Regions from separate parts of the Rhizobium sp. WW_1 genome, predicted to be linked through region 1. Evidence: predicted binding sites of a transcription regulator. Region 1 holds the regulator's gene; the other holds the start of a gene.
What was found. Region 1 encodes LexA, which represses DNA repair genes until DNA is damaged. Its sites were predicted from a motif close to TGTTCNNNNTGTGTTCNG; they were not measured.
Positions count from the first base shown of each region.

Region 2: BJ928_RS06400 (2'-5' RNA ligase family protein) is a predicted target of LexA. The motif match lies at 1,511-1,528, and genes of this name have one in related genera.

Region 1 covers NZ_RAIN01000010.1:181,300-185,573, forward strand. Annotated here, with positions in the region: gene eno (phosphopyruvate hydratase) at 1-18, opposite strand, end outside; gene kdsA (3-deoxy-8-phosphooctulonate synthase) at 167-1,006, opposite strand; gene BJ928_RS26410 (VOC family protein) at 1,003-1,890, opposite strand; gene lexA (transcriptional repressor LexA) at 2,307-3,029, shown strand; gene BJ928_RS26420 (ComEC/Rec2 family competence protein) at 3,010-4,274, opposite strand, start outside.
Region 2 covers NZ_RAIN01000001.1:1,317,870-1,322,143, reverse strand. Annotated here, with positions in the region: gene BJ928_RS06405 (SulP family inorganic anion transporter) at 1-794, shown strand, start outside; gene BJ928_RS06400 (2'-5' RNA ligase family protein) at 804-1,433, opposite strand; gene BJ928_RS38740 (hypothetical protein) at 1,644-1,781, shown strand; gene BJ928_RS06395 (methylated-DNA--[protein]-cysteine S-methyltransferase) at 1,921-2,484, shown strand; gene BJ928_RS06390 (GNAT family N-acetyltransferase) at 2,624-3,175, opposite strand; gene BJ928_RS06385 (DUF4180 domain-containing protein) at 3,193-3,567, opposite strand; gene BJ928_RS06380 (TetR/AcrR family transcriptional regulator) at 3,661-4,274, opposite strand, start outside.

The sequences.
Region 1 (4,274 bases):
GTCGGTGATTGCGGTCATGATAGCTTCCTGCTCGCTGGTTTATAAATCGATTTAAATCGTCTTAATCGAAGGCGCGGAAATTACAATGGCGATCCGCACCTCGATCTGGCGCTCCCTCAGGCCCGTAACGCAAGTTCATGTCAGCCTGTTGAACGCCGGCTACTTTTCAGGCCTTGGCAATGGCGTCGAAGGCGAGCAGCTTCTCCAGAAGCCGCGGCATGTCCTTCAGATAAACCATGTTCGGGCCGTCGGACGGCGCATTGTCCGGATCTTCATGCGTCTCGACGAAAAGGCCGGCGACGCCGACGGCAACGGCAGCCCGCGCCAGCGTCTCGACGAATCGGCGATCGCCGCCGGTTGAGCCGCCCTGGCCGCCGGGTTGCTGCACCGAATGGGTCGCATCGAAAACAACCGGCGCGCCCATCGCCGCCATGATCGGCAGCGAGCGCATGTCGGAAACAAGCGTGTTATAGCCGAAGGAGGCGCCGCGCTCGCAAAGAAGAATGTTCGGATTGCCGCTCTCGTTCAGCTTGGCAAGCACGTTCTTCATGTCCCAGGGCGCGAGGAACTGTCCCTTCTTGACGTTGACGACGCGGCCGGTCTTGGCAGCGGCAACCAAAAGGTCGGTCTGGCGCGAGAGGAAAGCCGGGATCTGCAGGATATCGACCGTCTTGGCGACTATCGCGCACTGCTCTTCCGTGTGGATATCAGTCAGGACCGGAAAGCCGTATTCCTTTTTCAGATCGGCAAAGACTTCCATGGATTTTTCGAGGCCGATCCCGCGCTTGCCCGACAGCGAGGTACGGTTGGCCTTATCATAGGACGACTTGTAGACGAGGTCGATGCCGAGTTTGCCGCAAAGTTCCTTGAGGACGCCGGCGACCATGAAAGCATGGTCGCGGCTCTCCATCTGGCAGGGGCCGGCAATCAGCGAAAGCTTGGCGTTATTGGAGAACAGGACCTTGGAGGCGCCCTCGCCGACGGTCACTTCGGAATTCGTGCTCATACTATCTCCTCGAAGGCGAACAGTGCGCCCTCACCGGGCGCCAGCCTTGCCAATAGACGATTGTTCTTACGCGTGTAGGTGACGCCGTTAGCAGCGAAATGCGACGATGTCACGGAAAGATCGCGCGTTTTGAAAAGGATTGCGCGCGCCCTGAGCCCAGGATCGCTGGTGCGACACGGCAAATCATAAAATACCTCCATGCCCTCCGGCGTCAAAATCTCCAGATCCGCATTGGCCACCCTGACCGTCAAGCCGAACGAATGCTCCATTATCCGCGGGCCGCCAGCAACCTCTTCAAAGAAGCTGCGATAAGCCGCCGGCTTTGGCGCGCAAAGCGCTACCCGCGCGATGCCTGTCACGCCATTCTTATGGTGTTCGAGCACGCTGCGGTCAGCCGGCAAGGCATTGATACGCTGACAGCAGAAGGCGAGGAAGTCCGGCGCGCGCAGATCGGCAGCAAAAGCGAGACGAAAGCCGGCCGTCGTTTCGGTTCCGTCCGGCATCTTCATAGGTCGGGAAAAATCCAGCATTTGCCCCGCCGAAATGGCTGCCGCCCTGAAACGCTCGTCATCAGCAACGGCATCATCCGTGCCGAACACCACAGCCGAGAAGCCATCCTGACCAACCCGGAAGCGGTAGGCCTGGTCACGGGCGACGAAGACATTCCCGTCGACGATACTCGTCTCGCATTGTTCCGGAGACGCCACGCCGAGTGGCTCGAGATAGGTCTTGTCGGCAAGGAAGACGCAGGCGTTTTCGGTGCCGAAAGGATGGCGCGCCTCCGGAGCCACCGTGAAACCGAGCTTGCCGAGGCGCTCGCGCGCAAGCGCTATGTTCACGGCCGGCAGCACGAGATGATCCAGCGGATGCGGGGACGAAGTCATGGCTCCTCCTGTATGCCTGCGGCAGCAGATTTGCGCCGATCCCTAGCGCAATTCAAGATGGGCACACGAAGCTTTTCAGGACTTCGCCAGCGGAAGACGATCTCGCAAACGTGAGGACTGATTCTGCCTCATAGCCAGCTTCAGCAGTATCACATGTCACTGCTTCGTATCCTAAACATAGCGGCCGCATTACAAAAGGCTGCCAGTTGACAGAACAGCATTTCCCATATTTTCCGATAGTTTAGCGTGGATATAACGCTTTGATCCCTTCAGCCGGTCCATTCGCAAGTCGTAATTATTTAATCGACGCAACAAGGCTTTACCGAAATTTAAGTACTTGCGGAACACATATGGAACATATAGTGTCCGTTCTGGATTTGTTTCACCGTTTTTCTTGATTCTGGGGTTCCAAGACGATGTTGACGCGCAAGCAGCAGGAACTGCTTCTCTTCATTCACGAACGCATGAAGGAGTCCGGTGTTCCGCCATCTTTCGACGAGATGAAGGACGCACTGGATCTGGCCTCCAAATCCGGCATTCACCGTCTGATCACGGCGCTGGAGGAGCGAGGCTTCATCCGCCGGCTGCCGAACCGGGCGAGAGCGCTCGAAGTCATCAAACTGCCGGATGCCTATAATCCCAGCTTGCAGCCGCGCCGTGGCTTTTCACCGAGCGTCATCGAAGGCAGTCTCGGCAAGCCTCAGCCTGTGGCTCCACCCGCCCCGCCGAAAGTGGCAAATGACGATCACAATGGTTCGGCGTCCGTGCCGGTCATGGGTCGCATCGCCGCCGGCGTGCCGATTTCCGCGATCCAGAACAATACGCACGATATTACCGTTCCGGCCGACATGCTCGGCTCGGGAGAGCATTATGCGCTTGAAGTGCGCGGCGATTCGATGATCGATGCCGGAATTTTCGACGGCGATACGGTCATTATCCGCAATTCGACGACGGCCAATCCCGGCGATATCGTCGTGGCGCTCGTCGATGACGAAGAGGCGACGCTGAAGCGCTTCCGCCGCAAGGGCGCCTCGATCGCGCTGGAAGCCGCCAATCCCGCCTATGAAACGCGCATCTTCGGGCCGGATCGCGTCAAGGTCCAGGGCAAGCTCGTCGGCCTTATTCGTCGCTATCACTGACCGGTGATGCCGATATGACTGGCGCGTCGAATTTTCCAGTGCGCCAGTCGTAAGTTCGATGCCGGGTCCATGGTCTCTGCGGATTGTCGAAGGCGGTGGAGATATTGGGCTTATCTGCGTCGAGTGCCATTTCGAGCGATCCCGTTCGCCGCAATGTTGCGCCGGTGATGAGCGTCGCTCCGGAGCGGCAGCGATCCAGCCGCAACCGGATTGGTGTCACGACAATGTTTGCGGTATCGCAGGCTGACGGCAGATAGGCTGCATTCTCTATAGTGATCAAGAAGGCGCCATTGTCGAGCATGGCCACGCACCATGCGCCTTTCTGGCAGGCGAAGCTTCCCTGCATCGTTCGGTCGAGCGCTGCCTCCATTGCCTTGCGGACGACGTTCTGTTCTTCGCTGCTTAACCTCCTGCCGCGATCTGCCTTGCTGAGTTGCGGCAGCCTGCTGTCGGCCGGAAGCATGGTCGGCGGCTGATGCTCTGCCGCGGCCAATGCCTTTTGCCATTGCTCGAAGATGAATGCTTGCGGCCTCTCGCGATTGGTAGCGAGAATGTCGTCCTGCCGCAGCGCCACCAGCATGCCATCTTCGGAAATCATCAGGTCCGGCTTCGGCACGCCGCTCCCGAATGCTGCCACACCAACGGACGAAAGCAACAAGAGGAAGCCAAGGTGGCGAAGCCGCGTCCGCAATATGCTCATGACCAGGAAGCCGACGATGAATGTCGGCATCAACCAGGCGGGCTGACGGCCGAAGGTGATATCGCCGCCCCAGCCGGCGACGGTTTTCGCGATCGCGATGACGAGTTCCAGTCCCTCTCCGGTCACCTTCCAGAAAGGTCCGTCGAGACCGAGTGGCATGAGCATCATTGCCGCCATGCCGAATGGCATGACGATGAAGGAGACAACTGGCATGGCCGCCAGATTGGCGGCAAGACCATATGTCGCCAACCGGTGAAAATGCTCGATCGAGAAGATGGCCGTCGATGCGCCACCGATAAACGAGGTCGACATCACCCCTCCGAAGAAACGCGCGACGAACAGCAGTGGGCTTAACACGCGGATCTTCGGCAGGACGCTTTCGCGATGCCGCCGCCGCTTCCACAGCGAGTAGCCCGACACCAGCGCCAGCGTCGCGGCATAGGACATCTGGAAGCTCGGGCCGAGCACCTGCGACGGCGAGAGAACAAGAATGACGATCGCCGATAACGCGACATTGCGCAGACTGAGGGACGGCCGATCGAAGA
Region 2 (4,274 bases), on a different contig from region 1:
CCAATATCGCCAGCGCCGTGGTGCAGGGCATGCCGGTCGGCGCGGGCTTTTCCGCCGGCTTTGCCAGCGAAGCAGCTGGTGCGAAGACACGGGCGACCACCGTTTTCGCCGCCATCGGCCTTGCGATCCTGATCGCCTGTGCCGGGTCGCTTGTGGCGCTGCTGCCGGAGCCGGTGCTGGCCGCCGTCGTCATCGCAGCGCTGACCCATGCGCTCGATCCGAGTCCGATCCTTCGCCTGCGCCGTCTCCACCGCGATTTCTATGTGGCGCTCGGGGCTGCCATCGGCGTACTGGCTTTCGGCGTGCTCAACGGTATGTTGCTGGCGATCGCGCTCTCGCTTGCCGCCATGATGCATCGTCTGGCCTCGCCCTATGTCGCCCGCCTCGGGCGGCTTGGTGACAGCCACAATTTCGTTGATGTCAGCCGCCACGGCGATGCGTCGGAGATGCCGGGCATTGCCATCTGGCGTCCCGGCGAAACCCTGTTCTTCGGCAATGCAGATACGATCTTCGGCGAGATAATGTCGGGCAGCCGTGGCGAAGTCGGGCTGCAGGCGATCATCCTCAGCCTGGAAGAGAGCTCGGATATCGACAGCACGGCCATGGACGCCTTGATGGAGTTCGACAGCGCCATGCAGCGGGCCGGTCTCCACGTCCAGTTTGCACGCGTGCATGACCGCGTTCGCGATCTTATGACCGTCGCCGGCGTTGCCGATGTCGGCAGCCGCTGCAGCTTCAGCGTCGATGATGCCGTGACGGCGGTGATGGCGGATGACAATAAGCCGAAGGTTTGAGCGGCCTGCTCAGTCGCGCAAGATCCAATAGCCAAGGTGCTCGTGGGTTGCTTCACCCTGCAGGCTGTTGATGAGCACGAAGTCTCTCGCTGTCCAGCTCACCGGTTTCTCAAGCCTGATGTCCGGAACGCTTTGCCCCCGATAGAGCAGCGTCATATGCGGCTCAACCGGCCTTTCCTTTGGCGGCGCAATGCCCGTGAGCCGCATGGCATCGACCAGTTCCCGATAGATCGCCTTCAGTTCGGCGTTGCCGTTCCTGTTCCAAAGGACGAGCGGGCGATTGTCGCCATTGCCGAAGCTGACGACCTCATCGAAAACCACGGGACAGGATGGCTTCCTGACCCGCGACGCAGCCTCCATCGCCGCAAATGCCGTCTCCTCCGGCAAGTTGCGAAACGAACCGATCGCATAGAGCGTCACATGGAGAAGGTCGGCTCTTCGCGGCTTCGCGAAGGAACGGTACTGCCGATGGAAGTTGCCCGCGAGTTCATGGCTCCGGGCGGCACTTTCCTCGTCGGGAAGGACCGCAAAATATAGTTCGCTGAATGGCCCGTGATCGGCCGGAGGGAGTATCCGGCTGCGCGGGCCGCCGTTCAGATAGAGCGAGAGCTGCCCATTATGTTGCCTCTTATTCCTCATGGGATTGCCTCAAAGCCCAGCGCCTTGCCTCCTCCTTGTTCGACCGCGGATTCATAGGATACAGCAGTTGCTAATTCAAGAACAAAATGAGAACATATGGCGGATTGATGGAGCGTCTCATTTAAACAGCGATCGAATAAAGGGGCAGCCTGATGTGTTCATTCAAGGTCCGGGTCTTCGCGCCCATCCTCGTCAACGGGAATAGCAGCCATGTTTTCCAGATCAGCCCTTGTCGCCATTGTTCTCGCTCTCATCGGCCTTGGCATCGCTTCTTGCTCCACCTCGGGCGAGCGCAACTCCGGTGGCGGCATGACGCAGAATGCTCCTCCGGCCGGCGGCGGATATTGATATCAACTCGCTCGGCGGTACCGGCACGGTTCCGGCGGCGTCAAAACGGTTGTCAAATCCCGTTCTTCGCAAGAAACGGGTTGAATTCGCTGCTTCCGAGGACGATTTTCATGGCAAGTGGAAACACGGGAGCTTCGTCATGAATGAGACAAGGCAGAATTATCTGATCTTCGAGACCGCCGGTGGCTTCTGCGGCATCGCCTGGAGCGACGCCGGCGTTCTGCGCTTTCAATTGCCGACAAAGGACGCAGGCGCGACCGAGCGCCTGCTTCTGCGCCGCTTGCCGTCTGCGCAGCCCGGCGCGCCGACGCCGGAGGTCGCGGAAGTCGTCGCCCGGGTGAAGCGTTACTTCGCAGGCGAGGCGATCGACTTTTCCGACGTGACGCTCGACCTCGGCGAGCAGGATGCCTTCTTCAAGCAGATCTACGATGCCGCCCGACAGGTCGGCTGGGGCCACACGACAACCTACGGAACATTGGCAAAGCAGCTTGGCGCCGGGCCGGAAGCCGCCCGCGATGTCGGGCAGGCCATGGCTAGGAATCCCGTGGCGCTGATCATCCCCTGCCACCGCGTTCTGGCGGCGGGCGGCAAGATCGGTGGTTTTTCGGCGCCCGGTGGCTCGAATTCCAAGGCCCGGATGCTGGAGCTGGAAGGCGTCCAGCTGGCGCCGCCGAAGCCGGTGCAGCAGTCGCTGGCGTTTTAAAGCGTCTCCAGGAAAGCTGCGCAGCGGTTTTCCGCGCGAAATGCGTCAAGAAACAAGAGGATAGAGTGGTTTCGCGATTCGAAGAAAAGCGGAACTGCTCCAGGCAATGAAGCAGGGCGGGAGGCTTCGGCCGCTCGCCCTATTTTTCCGGTGCGTGACGGGCGCGGGAAAACAGCAGCGTCGCCTTGTCGTTCAGGCGCATCGGCTTCGGATCGCAATAGCCCGCTTTTTCGGCAACACGGATCGAGGCTGCATTATCGGGAGAGATCAGGCAGACGCTGCGGTCAAATCGCGGCTGCCTGTCGAGCCAGGTGACGGCGGCTGCCAGCGCTTCCGTGGCAAAGCCCTTGCCGTGCGCCCACGCGGCCAACGCCCAGCCGGCTTCGGGAATGCCCCGGATCGGCGGCTCCATGTTCCGATGAAAGTCCGCAAAGCCGAGATCGCCGATATAGCGGGCGGATGATTTCTCGCGGACTGCCCAGTAGCCATGGCCGAGCAGCGGCCAGAGTCCACGATAGGATAGCATCCGCATCCACGACTCTCTCGAGGTGGAGACGACATCGCCGAAAATATGCTTGACGACCAGGGGATCGCTCCACATGCCGGCGAGCGGCTCGAAGTCATCGAGCCCATGCCCCGTCAGGACAAGCCGTTCGGTTTCCAGTCGCGGCGGAGAAAGCGTCGGTTCCATGAAGATAGACCTTCGATCTAGTTTTGAGGGCTTTGCTGCAGGCGCTGCGCGAGTGCATCGATATCAGGCAGGAACCAGACCTCGCGCCCCTTATTGGATTCATAGACGAAATCGCGCAGGGCATTGCTGCCCGCGACCCATTGCGAGATATCGCCGAGAATGACGAGTTGGGCGCGGTAATTGACGAATTTCTGGATGATTGCACCGGCGATGCGGGTCGAGAGCTGAAAGAATTCCGCGTTCAGGCGTGAGATCGGAACGACGACGAACCTCGCTTCAGCATCCCATGCCGCGCTGATCCAGTCGTTCACGTCCCCTTCGCCCGCCAGAATTGGACCGCTCTCATCACCGATGACGAGCTTGTGGCCGGAGATGTCTTGGACCTTATACATGTTGTTCGACTTTGCTTGCTGTTGGGAGGTGAGATTTTGCTATCATTCCGTGCAATCGGTGCGCGACGCCATATCAAATGGGGCATTGCAATCCTAGAGCCGTCGCATATCTCCGCCGGGTTCCGCCGAGGTCGGAAGCCCCTTGCCGGAGAGCCGCAGGACTGAGGCGACAAGCTTTTCGGGGTCGGTGCCGGCATCGAACTGACCGTCGATCATCAGCAGTGCCAGACCATGGGTCAAGGACCAGAGAAACAGTGCCGCCGTATCGACCTCGTCGGCCTGCATGCGTTTCGACAGGCCCGATTTGATAACCTCATATGCGGCCAGGCGCAGGGTGCGTATTCCGTCATGGCCAGCAAAGGCGGTATGGAAGCCTTCGCCGAACATCAGCCGATAAAGCCCCGGATTTTGGCGGGCAAAGGCAACATAGGCCATGCCTGCAGGCGCCAACTGCCCCTTGGCGTTGCTGGGCGCAGCCTGCAGGCTGTCGGCCAATTCGGCGAAGCCACGTTCGGCCAGCGCCACGGCAATCTCGTCCAGCCCGGAAAAATGATGATAAGCGGCCGGTGCGGAAACGCCGACGCGACGCGCGATTTCACGAATGCTGAGCGCGGTCGGCCCGCCCTCTTCGAGCAGGCCGCGGCCCGCCTCGAGCAAGGCATTGCGCAGATCGCCATGATGGTAGCGCGCCGGCGAGTTGGCCTCAT